One region of the Pseudomonas sp. KU26590 genome, then DNA from elsewhere that is predicted to be linked to it. Evidence: predicted binding sites of a transcription regulator. Region 1 holds the regulator's gene; each other region holds the start of a gene.

Region 1 (4,485 bases):
CCCATCGCAGCGAGCTGGACACTGTTGCCAATCGCCAGTTGTTCGCTGGCCTGGCGATGGATGACAGCAAGCAGATCGAACCGACCCTGGAAGAACCGTTTCGCCCGTCGATCCACGCCGCTGTGGCCGCTGAACGTGCCGAGCGCAAGGCTGAGCCGGCGGTGGGCGATCGTGCCTACGAAGCGATGCGCTCCGAATTGAACGGTCTGCGCGAACTGCTGGAAGTCCAGCTGGGCTCGCTGGCCTGGAACCAGCTGCAAGGCAGCCGTCCGCAGCAGGCCAACCTGTGGCGCCGTCTGCAACGCGTCGGCCTCTCCGGCCCGCTGTCCCGCGATCTGCTGGCGATGGTCCCGGAATCCAGTGATCAGGCCCACACCTGGCGCATGCTGCTGGCCCATCTGGCCCGCATGATTGCCACGCCTGACGTCGAGCCACTGGAAGAGGGCGGTGTGATTGCCATGGTCGGCCCTGCCGGCATGGGCAAAACCACCACGCTGGCTAAACTGGCGGCCCGATATGTGTTGAAATACGGCGCGCAAAATATCGCGCTGGTGAGCATGGACAGTTTCCGCATTGGCGCTCAGGAACAGCTGAAAACCCTGGGTCGGATCCTCAATGTACCGGTCACCCACGTCGACCCGGGCCAGTCCCTGGCACAGGCGCTGGAGCCGCTGTTGCGCAAGCGCGTGGTGTTGATCGACACCGCCGGCCTGCAAGCCAGCGATCCGGCCCTGCGTCTGCAACTGGAAACCCTCGCCGGGCGTGGCATCAAGGCGCGCAACTACCTGGTGCTGGCGACAACCAGCCAGAAGCAGGTGCTGTCAGCGGCTTATCACAGTTATAAACGTTGCGGCCTGGCCGGGTGCATCCTGACCAAGCTCGACGAAACGGCCAGCCTGGGCGAAGTGCTCAGCCTGGCCGTGACACACGAACTGCCTGTGGCCTATCTCACTGATGGCCCACGGATACCGGATGATCTGCATTTGCCGCGTCGGCACCAATTGGTGAGCCGGGCAGTCAGCGTGCAGATGCAGGAGGAGCCTAGCGAGGAAGCGATGGCGGATATGTTTGCGGATCTTTATCACAGCACCGGCAAGCGCGCGGGCTAGGTATAGAAAATGACAGTGGAATTTTCCTGCATCGATGGTCTGCCAGGCATTGTTCAGGCACTGAACGTGCAGCCCGACATGTGGCTTAGGTCTAAGCAAGACAAGGTAAACAATTAACATGGGCAGCATGCATCCCGTACAGGTTATCGCGGTAACCGGTGGCAAAGGTGGCGTAGGCAAGACCAACGTTTCAGTGAATCTTTCACTGGCACTGGCCGAGCTGGGACGTCGCGTCATGCTGCTGGACGCCGATCTGGGTCTGGCCAACGTCGACGTATTATTGGGACTGACCCCCAAACGCACCCTGGCTGACGTCATCGAGGGGCGGTGCGAACTGCGCGATGTCCTGCTGCAGGGCCCGGGCGGCGTACGCATCGTGCCGGCGGCATCGGGCACCCAGAGCATGGTCCACCTGACCCCGGCGCAGCATGCCGGGTTGATTCAGGCGTTCAGTGACATCGGCGACAACCTCGATGTGCTGGTCATCGATACCGCCGCCGGCATCGGCGAGTCGGTGGTGAGCTTCGTCCGCGCCGCCCAGGAAGTGCTGCTGGTGGTGTGCGACGAGCCCACGTCGATCACCGACGCCTACGCCCTGATCAAACTGCTCAACCGCGATTACGGCATGAACCGCTTCCGCGTCCTGGCCAACATGGCCCAGAGCCCGCAGGAAGGGCGCAACCTCTTCGCCAAGCTGACGAAAGTCACCGACCGTTTTCTCGACGTGGCCCTGCAATATGTAGGCGCTGTGCCGTACGACGAATGCGTACGCAAGGCCGTGCAGAAACAGCGCGCCGTGTACGAAGCGTTTCCGCGTTCCAAATGTGCGTTGGCGTTCAAGGCCATCGCGCAGAAAGTCGACACCTGGCCGCTCCCGGCGAACCCGCGCGGCCATCTGGAATTTTTCGTAGAACGCCTCGTGCATCACACCAGCGCAGGGCCCGTCTCATGACAGCAAGTGGCTATCGCATGTACAGCAAATCGTCCAAAGACTCCCAGTATGAGCTGATCGAGCGGTATGCCCCGCTGGTCAAACGAATCGCCTACCACTTGCTGGCGCGTCTGCCGGCCAGCGTGCAGGTCGAGGACTTGATCCAGGCGGGCATGATTGGCTTGCTCGAAGTCTCGACCAAATACGACTCCACCAAAGGGGCCAGTTTCGAGACGTACGCGGGTATTCGTATCCGTGGCGCGATGCTCGACGAAGTGCGCAAGGGGGATTGGGCACCGCGCTCGGTCCACCGCAACACGCGCATGGTCAGCGACGCAATTCGTGCAATCGAAGCGAAAACCGGTCGTGACGCTAAAGATCACGAGGTTGCTGCCGAACTTGAAATGAGTCTCGACGATTACTACGGGATTTTGAACGATACCCTGGGCAGCCGCCTGTTCAGTTTCGACGACCTGTTGCAGGACGGCGAACACGAAGGGCTGCACGAGGACGGCGCGAGCCAGTCCCTCGAACCGTCGCGGGATCTGGAAGACGAGCGCTTCCAGGCTGCGCTGGCCGAGGCCATTGCCAACTTGCCCGAACGTGAACGCCTGGTGTTGTCGCTGTACTACGACGAAGAGCTGAACCTCAAGGAAATCGGTGAGGTCCTGGGGGTCAGCGAGTCGCGGGTCAGCCAGCTGCACAGCCAATGCGCGGCGCGTTTGCGCGGTCGTCTTGGCGAGTGGCGCGCACGTTCATGAATGAGGCGCAGGCTGCGAGGCCTGCGCGTTGCGTGTAAGACCGGCTGTGCAAGACGTGAGCGGGAAGTAAAGAGACACGGCAGGAGTCGGTCGAACCGGGTCGTAGAGGATCCGGTTTCGCTGCGCTTGTCCCCGTCGATTAAAACCCCTCTTCATGTTCGGCACAGCCGGTATTGATTGAACGCGCGTTCAGGTGCTGAACGCGTTAAAGACTGCTTGGAGGTCGAATTGGACAAGAACATGAAAATCCTCATCGTTGATGACTTCTCAACGATGCGGCGGATCATAAAAAACCTGTTGCGTGACCTTGGGTTCACCAACACGGCCGAAGCAGATGACGGACTCACCGCATTGCCGATGCTGCAAAGCGGCGCCTTTGACTTCCTCGTCACTGACTGGAACATGCCTGGCATGTCCGGCATCGACTTGTTGCGTCAGGTGCGTGCCGACGAGCGTCTGCGCAGTCTGCCGGTGCTGATGGTCACTGCCGAAGCCAAGCGCGAGCAGATCATCGAAGCCGCTCAGGCCGGTGTGAACGGCTACGTGGTAAAGCCGTTCACGGCGCAAGTGCTCAAAGAGAAAATCGAAAAGATCTTCGAGCGCGTCAATAGCTGATGTCCGCTGCGAGGGCGCTATGGATTCCAAAGATTCGACAATGGGTGACTTTGAGTCAACCCTGAAGAAACACGCACAAGAGCTGGTCGCGAGCCTTGAAAAAGGCAAGTTCGGCGACGCCGTGCAACTGATCCATGAGCTTAACCAGACCCGCGACCGCGGCCTGTATCAGGAAGTCGGCAAACTGACGCGCGAGCTGCACAGCGCGATCGTCAACTTCCAGATCGACCCGAACATGCCGCAGGCCGAGGAGGTCTCTCAGATCACCGACGCCACCGAGCGGCTGTCGTACGTGGTCAGGCTGACTGAAAACGCGGCCAACCGGACCATGGACCTGGTGGAGCTGAGCACGCCGTTGATGCACGGGCTCACGGATGACGCCAAGTCGTTGAGCGCCGACTGGGGACGCTTCATGCGCCGAGAGATCAGCGCTGAAGAGTTTCGTGATCTGGCACGCCGCGTCGATGTGTTCCTGACCCGCAGCGAAAAGGAGACCACCGAAGTCTCCGCGCACCTGAATGACATTCTGCTGGCTCAGGATTACCAGGACCTCACCGGTCAGGTGATCAAGCGCGTGACCACGCTGGTCACCGAAGTCGAGCGCAACCTGCTCAAGCTGGTGCTCATGGCGAGCCAGGTGGACCGCTTCGCGGGCATCGAGCACGACCAGGAAGTGTTCCGTCAGGAAAAAGAACAAGAAAAACTTCACTCCAAGGGTGAAGGTCCGCAGATTCATGCCGATAAACGTGAAGACGTTGTATCCGGACAGGATGATGTTGACGATCTGCTATCCAGCCTCGGATTCTGATTCGGTCATTCTTATTCGGACTTCAGGTTTTCTGTGAAAGTGGCTGCTGGGCCCGCGCGCCAATGCTTCGACGAGAGCAATGCGCGCAGGCCCTCAGTGCAGCCTCCGGATCGGTTTGACGGTTAATTTTAGGAGCACCCCCCAATGAGCTTCGGCGCCGATGAAGAAATCCTTCAGGATTTTCTGGTAGAGGCCGGCGAGATTCTCGAGCTGTTGTCAGAGCAGTTGGTCGAGCTGGAAAGCCGACCTGACGATGCGGAC
Region 2 (4,485 bases), 1.3 Mb from region 1:
ATTTCTGTGACCTGCGAGAGGTCTAGCATCAGACGTGGCGCGCCACCCATCTGCGGCAACAGGGCGGCCGCCAGATCGGCGACGGTGTAGATCGTGAGCTCTGCGTCAATGCTGACGCAGGTGCTGTCGTCGAGTGTTTCGATGGTGATCGGCATCGCAGCCTCCCTCGCGCAAGGATTCAGGGCAGGATCAGTTTCGACACCGCTGCCAGCATTTGCGCGGGCTGAAACGGCTTGACCACCCACGCCTTGGCACCCGCCGCCTGGCCCTCGGCCTTCTTCGACTCCTGGGACTCGGTGGTCAGCATGATGATCGGGGTGAACTTGTAGCTGGCCAGTTTCTTGACCTCCTTGACGAAGGTGATGCCATCCATGTTTGGCATGTTCACGTCGCTGATGATCAGGTGCACTTTCTGCCCGGTGAGCTTGCCCAGCGCATCCTTGCCATCGCACGCCTCGATCACGTCGTAACCGGCGCTTTTCAAAGCAATGCCTACCACTTGCCGCACGCTGCTGGAGTCGTCGACCACTAATACATTCTTCGCCATGATGAGCTCCTAAAAGAAGGTGATGTCTTGAGAGTTCTGCTGCACAGGCGTCTCTCCACGATGGGTGCGCCGCTGCTCGTCAGTGGCATAGGTGGCGTCCATGCGCGCCAGCCACTGGTGGGCATCGATGGACGTCGCCTGGTCCGGGGCCTCGCTGGCCTGGAGCAGGTGGCCATGCAAGTCGTCCATGTTGTCTCGCACATGGCTGAGGATCTGGCTCACACGGTCCTGGAATTGCAGGTCGACCAGCACCTCCGTCATCTCGTCACCAATGCCACGGCTTTCCTGCTTGAGCAGGTCCGCGGATTCGGCCAGGCGCCCAGTGATGTTATGAAAACGCTCGAGCACGACTTGGATGCTGTTTTCTGACGCGGCCACCGATTGGCTGTCTTGGTCGGCGCTGCTGGAGGCGGCGTGCACCAATTGCGTGATGCCGTTATTGATGATGTCGACCTTGGCCGACATCTGCTGGCCGGTTTCGCTGGATTTGCTCGACAAACTGCGCACCGCGTCGGCCACGACGGCGAAGCCGCGACCGGCTTCACCTGCACGGGCCGCTTCAATGGCCGCGTTGAGTGCCAGCAGGTTGGTCTGCGCGGCAATCGCCGCCACGTCAGCGGCCATGGTGCGCAGTTCGCCGGTATAAGCGGTGAGGCCGCGCACCTGGGCCAGGGTCTGGTCGCGGCTGGTTTGCGCGGCTTTGAGCGAATTGATCACCTGGCTTAAATCGCTTTCGCTGAGGGACAGCACTTCAAGCGCTCCGTCGGCGGTTTGCCCGTCCAGTTCGCCGGCAGCGCGCTGGGAAGCCTGAACCGTTTCCTGCAATCGCGCGGCAATCCCGATAAAACGATTGGTCAGATTCACAATCGCTTCTTCTGTCTGATGCCGAGAGCTTTCCACTTGCCGAGCCCAGATGGGCATCGCTCCCAGCAATACCTCATTGAGTTGTACCTGCGAGGTCATGCTGTTGCTGGCCGCGTGCGCCGCTGACTGATCCCCTTGCTCCAGCGCAATGGCTCGCAGCACCGCGTCACGCCGGGAAACAGCACTCCAGGCGCCTGCGCCGAGGCCGGTCAGCATCAGTGCCGCGCACGCAATGAGGTTAGGGAGAGAGGTTGCCTGGACGAGTATCCATGCAACGGCAGGCACGACCGGAATGAAAGCGAACCAGAGAAAGCGCGGTTGAGCGGAAAGGGGGATGCGGATGGATTGACGCTGGGTCATGGGTTCGATCCTTGAACAATGCTGCGCATGTAACTGACATTACCGTTATCTGCCCAGTGGGTCGCAACTTGAGTCACCCCCTCTGCCTTCCGTCTGGTTTATGACTGTCGCGTGACCGCCGAGGATGCCTGCCCTGCCCTTGCCGCCGGCCACGACCAGGCGATTCCCGGTGATGCCGCACTGCAAAACCGGGGACTTTTTTGGTGCGGTGTGATGCGGAAACTGCCTGACCCCTCCTGCTAGCGCATTGGCAGGATGATGGGATCAGGGCTCGTCAGAGAGCGACCATCATCAACATCCCGATTAACACTTATATAAAGAACTGGCGATTGAAAGGGTCTTCCAGGGAAAACGGCAGCGCTCTGCCCACCAACTTTCCGGCATTGGTGAGGTTTGTTCACAGAAGCATGTTGGAGCTCCGCCTAGTTCAGCCACTTACCCGGGCGTAGAGTGTTGTGACATCAGGCATCCCACTTGGGTGGGAGGCGAAATAGATGATATCGCTGACCACTTGATTCCCTCATCCCTGATTAACTTGCCCCTGAATCATCTCCCTGCATAAGGTGCCCCACAGCATGCGCGACAACCGATTCGCCCTGTTCACTCAAGCTCATGTCGGGGGCGCAAGGGGGCTGACGCGGGCCTTTGGACTTCTTTTCAGCCTGACAGCGTTGAGCGAAAGCAATGCTTCGCCTGCGAATAACGTGGGCCCTGCCCCGGCAGCCACCTCAGCCATCGTGCAGCAGGCACAATCCCGTATCTGGATGACTGTTCGCGACAAGCGCTTCGCGATTACCCTGGCTGATACGCAGGCAGCACGGGAGTTTGCCGCCCTTCTCCCCCTCTCCATCGATATGCCTGACCTGAATCAAAACGAGAAACACGCTGAACTGCCGACATCGCTGCCGACGAATCCGATTCGCCCCGGCACGATCCACAGCGGCGACCTGATGTTGTACGGGGCACGCACCCTCGTCGCGTTCTACGTCACTTTCACCTCGCCGTATTCCTACACTCGGCTGGGCCGCATCGACGACCCTGCCGAACTGGCCCGCGTATTTGGCAGCGATGCAGCACGCATCAGTTTTTCGAAACAATAACCTCCGATCACTTATCCCCAACGTCAGCGCGTCATGACGGCCGAGATGCGAATAACGCGTTTATAACGAATCCACCCACGTTGCGATTTGAATATGGCGGCGCCTGTCGTCATGTTCAGCCGTCGCTGACGAACAGGGGTTTGCTTTAAATACTTAACACTCTTAGTTAACAGGTAACCCATGAAACTACAGACACTTGCCGCCTTGATGACGGTCTCGGTGCTCGGCGGCTGTGCCACTGGAACAACACGCCCTGAACCTGGAAAGTCCATCGTCGATATCGAGGCCCACGCGGGAGATGACATGATCGCAAGACGTCTCGACGGCAATCAGGCCAACAGTTTGAATCACTTCATTGTTTCACCGGGCAAGCATTCGATGGAACTGGGGATTGTGATGATCGGTTATCAGAATAGCCATCGTCGTTGCACGGCGACGCTTGATTACGCCAACTTCGCGGCCGATCAGCGCTATACATTGGTACAGAGCCGAGCAGACGCCGAGGTCAAGGTGTCGCTGATGGACAGTCGTGGCGTTGCGGTGGCTCAAGCCGGCAAGGTGCCTTGCCTTTAATCAGCCAATCAGTCCTTTACGCATTGCAAACCGAATCGAGGGTGTCATCCAGCGGATGTCTGGATGCCACCCATGAGGCACTGCCTGCGAGGGCGCAAGCGCTTAAAACCGGCTTAGCCGCGCAAGCGACTGCCATTCCCGACGATCAACGCCCCCAGCACCAGCAATGCGGCAGCGCCCATGAACGTCGCGGCAATGGAGACGTGATCCAGCAGCAGGCCGCCCAGGGCGCCACCGACCATGATCGACAGCTGAATCGCTGCGACCAGCAAGCCCCCGCCGCTTTCCGGGTCGTCACTGACGCTTTTGCTGAGCCAGGTTGACCAGGCCACGGGAATCGCGGCGTTCAGCCCGCCCCAGGAGATCATTGCCACCGCGACCCCAGGCTTGAGGTGGCCGAACAGCAGCATCAACAGCGTCACCGCCGCCAACAGCAAGGGCAGCCAGCGCAACAGCGCATACATCCGCTCATTGACCAGCGCCGTCCCCGCATAGGTGCCGGCAAAACCTGCGACACCGAGCCCCAACAGAAACAGCGACAGCTGCGGGGTCGTCGCCTGCGTGTAGGTTTCAAGGAAGGGTCGAAAGTAGGTGAAGGCCGAGAACGCCCCGGCGAAGGTCAACATCACAGCCATCATGCCGAACGCCACGTGGCGACGACGCAGCAGCGCAAACAATTGACGGACCGAGCCCGCCGACTTGGGCGGCATGGACGGAAGGCTGATCCATTGCCACAGCAGGTTGATCAGCACCAGCGGCACCAGTCCCCAGAACACGCCTCTCCAGCCGATGATGCCGCCCAGGTAGCTGCCGATGGGCGCAGCAAATGCCGTGGCGATGGCGTTGCCCGTGAAAATGATGCCGAGGGCTTTGGGCACGGTGTCGGAAGGCACGAGCCGCATGACCGTCGCCGTGGACAGTGCCCAGAACCCGCCGATGGCGATCCCCAGCACGGCGCGCGCAATCATCAGGACCAGGAAGCTCGGCGCCTCGGCAATCAGGATCAACGAGGCCAGCATCAGAGTGGTCAAGCCGATCAAC
Region 3 (4,485 bases), 1.2 Mb from region 1:
ACGCAGCGATTGAGGCGGCGCGAGCCGGTGAGCAGGGCCGTGGATTTGCAGTAGTCGCCGACGAGGTCAGGGCGCTGGCCCACCGAACACAGTCCTCAACTCAAGAAATCGAGCAGATGATCTCTAGCATGCAGAGCGATTCAGCAGAAGCGGTGGAGGCAATGAACATGAGCAAGGAACTGGCAAATCAAACCCTTGATGTGGCACAAGAGGCCAGCAGTTCACTGGATCAGATCTCCAAGGCCATTACGCAGATCAACGAACGCAACCTGTTGATCGCCACCGCTTCTGAGGAGCAGGCTCACGTTGCCCGCGAAGTTGATCGTAATCTTGTCAGCATTCGAGAGCTTGCTGTTCAGAGCTCTGCGGGTGCTAGTCAAACTGCTACGGCGTGCGGCGAAATGTCAAAGCTAGCGGTGAACCTTAATAAGCTGGTGAGTCGCTTCGTGGTGTAACAGGACTTTGGAGGATGTGGAATAGATACGGCGTTCTGGTGGTTTGGGCGTCCCCCGTAAAAAGGCTAAAAATGGCGTCCAACTCTTCTTGATCGGATCAAATTTAGGTGGAAACCATCGCCTTAAGCGGTGGCATCAGCAAGGTGTGTTGCTGGCACTCTTTTCCTCAGGAATCACACGTAATCCCATGAATAACCAACGATAAAATATCTCCCTATGAAGCCCTATAATTTCGCTGTGAGGATCATTGCGGACTAGCAGGGCTGTTTTTCTCTGGCGCGGGATAAATTTATTGGCTTCTGTCAAGGCCTGATGGGCTGTCGCGCTCAAGCTTTGTTTTAGTTAGCCGATAACCTTTTTTGGTAACCAAACGTCGATTAACACTAGGGATTTGTGGCGATGAGAAACCTGAAAGTATCAATACGCGCAGCAGTCAGTTTTATGTTTATCGCATTGTTGTTGGTTGCTCTTGGTGGTATTTCCGTTTGGAAAATGGGGGAAATTCGAGAGACTGCCAGATCCCTTCAAGACGATGCATTCGCCAGCGTGGTTGTTGCCGACCGAATTAATTCCGCGATGCTGCGCCTGAGGCTGGAAGTCCGCCGACTTCTGTTCAAGACCGATCCGCAAGACATTGCCACGACGATCAGTACGATAGCCACACTCAGCGAAGAATTAAAAAAGCAAATCAAGCTCTATGGCCCTTTTGTTTCAGGCGAAGATGCGAACCCAAAAGAAGCGCAACTGTTTAAGGTCATGTCTGACAACACTGAAAAAATGCTGGTCGCATTTGACGAAGTGAACTCACTTATGCGACGAAACGCACCGACTGAAGCGCTGGCCTATCTAAGCTCCAATGTGACTCCTGTAACCCCTCTTCTTGACGGAGCCGTGACCGGACTTGTTCAACTGAACATCGACGAGGCAGCAATCTCCGGAAAAGAGTCTGAGGATTCATATCAAAGTGGTTTGAAGTTTATTATTTTTATAATCGCAGCTGCGGTGCTTGCGACAGTTGTGCTGGCCGTGCTGTTCACAAGAAGTATAGTTACACCCTTGCGCGACATGCTGCTTATCAACGAAACAATCGCCAAAGGTGACCTGCGCAGCGTGATTACTGTCACGGGCCAAGACGAGTTTTCCGACCTGATGCGCTCTACCCAAGTCATGCAAAACAATCTGCGCGATACGATCAAGCTGATTGGCGATTCGTCCACTCAACTGGCGTCCGCTGCTGAGGAAATGAATGCCGTCACCGAGGAGTCCAGCAGAGGTTTGCTGCGACAGAACAACGAAATCGATCAGGCAGCCACAGCAGTCAATCAAATGACTGCTGCGGTGGATGAGGTGGCGCGTAATGCTGCCAACGCGTCGGATGCCGCTAAAGCCTCTGATCAATCAACACGCACCGGAGCCGCACGGGTAACCAGCACGGTCAGCGCCCTCCAGAAACTAAGCAAGACAGTGCAGAACACGAGTGTCGATGTAGAGCGTCTGGCATTGCAGTCCAAGGACATTAGCAAGGTGCTGGAAGTCATTCGTACGATTGCGGAACAAACTAATCTCTTGGCATTAAATGCGGCAATCGAAGCGGCACGGGCCGGTGATCAGGGACGCGGTTTTGCTGTAGTGGCGGATGAAGTCAGGGCTTTGGCGCATCGCACACAGGCCTCGACGCAGGAAATCGAGAAAATGATCGGTGACATACTCACAGGCACTGCTCAGGCCACCAAGGCCATGAGTGAAAGTTGCGAGCAGGCCGACGGCACACTTAGTATCGCTCATGAAGCAGGAGCGGCGCTGACTCTGATCGCGAAAGCAATCAATGAAATCAACGAAATGAACATGATGATCGCTACCGCATCGGAACAGCAGGCGCAGGTCGCACGTTCGGTCGACGGCAACCTGATGAGTATTCGCGATCTTTCCATTCAGAGCGCAACGGGCGCTCATCAGACCGCTGCAGCGAGTTCCGAGCTCTCACGCCTTGCTGTGGATATGAGCAAACTGGTGGGAAGGTTTTCTCTCTAGTTTCCGCGTCGGCTAATCCATGAGCGAGGCGCACGGCTAAGAACGCTGTAGAAACCATTCCGTGGGCCGAGCTGCACTAGATCCTAGATTGCGAGCATGGCTGATCGAGATGGGCGCCTGTACCCGAAAAAAGTCCGTCACTCAGCCAAGGCCCGTACCCGAATGGCGTTCATCTCTGCCGAAATCATGTGCAGATGCAGAGCCTGAACGGTAGCGATGGTCTGGCGTGCAAAATAGATTAGGCTTCGTTACTTCCAGCGCTGAAGACGGACGGCTCTATGTCCCTGAAATGAAATAGCGACTCCCGTCCCGCCGAAATCAAAGAGCTAAAACCATGGATGCGGCCCCCTGTTCGAGGCCCGCAGCGCTCATATCGTGCTTGGTCAAAGAGCCAGCATGGGCTTCGCCGTCGAACGCCGATTCGCTGCCCTGCCCTGCTTCGCTGGCGTGCGATGCGTTCAATCGAGCACAGGGAGAGCGAGGTCAACGGCCAGGCAAAAGCCTAACAAGCAAGTACCAAACGAATGTGTCTGGTTGGCATTACAGGGACGGTGCCCACGATTCATGAATTTGCGAACGTTACCCGATTTCTGCCTTCATGCTTCGATTCATACAATGCGGTATCCGCACGAGAAAGCCACTTCGTAACTGTCAAAGACGCGTCGTTGTAGATTGATGCGCCAACGCTCAGGGTCGTCGGAAGCTTGGGCACACCGCTCACTTCTGAGAGTTCCGCTGTTGCCCTGATGCGCTCTAAAATCAGTTTGGCTTGATTAGGCTCAACATCTCTCAGGATCACACAGAATTCGTCGCCCCCGAACCGTCCCACGGTATCTTGCTCCCTAACGCAGGAAAGCATGATTCTCCCAAGCTGCTCCAAGACATTGTCTCCAGCCAGGTGACCGTGCTGATCATTGATTTTCTTGAAATGATCGACGTCGATAAGCGCAACGACGCTAGTGCCCAGCCCTACTCGCCCAGCATCAAGATGTGTAGTCAGAAGATCATTCACAGCCTTTCGATTTTTGAGTCCAGTCAAAAAATCTATAGTGCTAAGAATTCTGAGCTCATTCTTGCTTTGAGCCAATTTGATAGCCGTCAGGTAGCAGGCATAGCCCAACGAAAGCGGGTAAAGCACCAAAAGCGGGATACATGCATTCATCTGCCCGGGCGTGGTTGCCCATAGGATATCGGGCGAGAAGATCAGGAGTGAAAGCCCCAGTCCGGTGAGCGTGAAAAGCCCACCAGTTGCCAACAACCTGGGCCCTCCCGCCGCGATGCTATTCATGCTGACCATGATGGTGATAGCTAAGGACGGGAGAGGGTTAATGCCGATCAAGCCTGAAAAGAAGCCTACGGCAAACGCATCAATCAGCAGGTTCGCTCGTTCAGTTTTTGCTGGCGCCGCACTGAACAGTGCGCGGACTATGGCGAGGTGAGGCCAGCCAAAACAATAGACCACCAAGAGAGCGATCGTCTGCGTGCTTGCTTGAGGCTCTGGCAGCGCAAAATAAACAGCGGCGAATCCGACGCTCAGCCCGATGCACCTAGGAATGTACGAGCGCTTCGCCACTGCGAAACCGCGAGCCGTGTTCTTTTTCACGTAAGAAACATTTCGCATTGGGCCCTAGGACAGGTGAGTAGAAGGCGACAGTATCCAAGATGGCATTACGCCACGTCTACGGCGTTTCGTCCGGTTGCCATGGCGGTTTGAAGCAACTATTTGCTGACCGGATTTCACCTATGGGAAACGCCGCTCGCCAGTGGCGGCGGTTGGCCGATGGCTGACTTTTCCGAGACGAGCTATGGATCGATAGCTGCCGTCCGAGAGGGCCACCTTAGACTCTAGGCTTTAGCCAAATGAGCGTTTCAAGACGAGACCAGACCGTAACATCACCGGCGGCCTAACCTCGCGCGCAATCTAGGACGTCGTGCAGTGCAACCCATGGTTTTTTGAATTTATCGTCACGCGCTTGGCATTTAAGGCCATGAGAAAACG

What was found. The regulator FliA, encoded in region 1, starts transcription of late flagellar genes. The targets are predictions, from matches to a motif close to CTAAAGTTTNNNNNNNNNNNGCCGNTAA.
Region 2: the regulator FliA is predicted to act here: its motif matches at 1,817-1,844, upstream of OKW98_RS15820 (methyl-accepting chemotaxis protein).
Region 3: the regulator FliA is predicted to act here: its motif matches at 781-808, upstream of OKW98_RS15695 (methyl-accepting chemotaxis protein).

Annotation. Positions count from the first base shown of each region.
Region 1 covers NZ_CP110644.1:2,349,588-2,354,072, forward strand. The annotation lists gene flhF (flagellar biosynthesis protein FlhF) at 1-1,109, shown strand, start outside; gene fleN (flagellar synthesis regulator FleN) at 1,228-2,061, shown strand; gene fliA (RNA polymerase sigma factor FliA) at 2,058-2,801, shown strand; gene OKW98_RS10505 (chemotaxis response regulator CheY) at 3,042-3,416, shown strand; gene OKW98_RS10510 (protein phosphatase CheZ) at 3,436-4,224, shown strand; gene OKW98_RS10515 (chemotaxis protein CheA) at 4,369-4,485, shown strand, end outside.
Region 2 covers NZ_CP110644.1:3,620,926-3,625,410, forward strand. The annotation lists gene OKW98_RS15810 (STAS domain-containing protein) at 1-155, opposite strand, end outside; gene OKW98_RS15815 (response regulator) at 179-547, opposite strand; gene OKW98_RS15820 (methyl-accepting chemotaxis protein) at 557-1,771, opposite strand; gene OKW98_RS15825 (cyclophilin-like fold protein) at 2,347-2,871, shown strand; gene OKW98_RS15830 (hypothetical protein) at 3,052-3,444, shown strand; gene OKW98_RS15835 (MFS transporter) at 3,558-4,485, opposite strand, start outside.
Region 3 covers NZ_CP110644.1:3,593,220-3,597,704, forward strand. The annotation lists gene OKW98_RS15690 (methyl-accepting chemotaxis protein) at 1-455, shown strand, start outside; gene OKW98_RS15695 (methyl-accepting chemotaxis protein) at 897-2,486, shown strand; gene OKW98_RS15700 (diguanylate cyclase) at 3,049-4,089, opposite strand.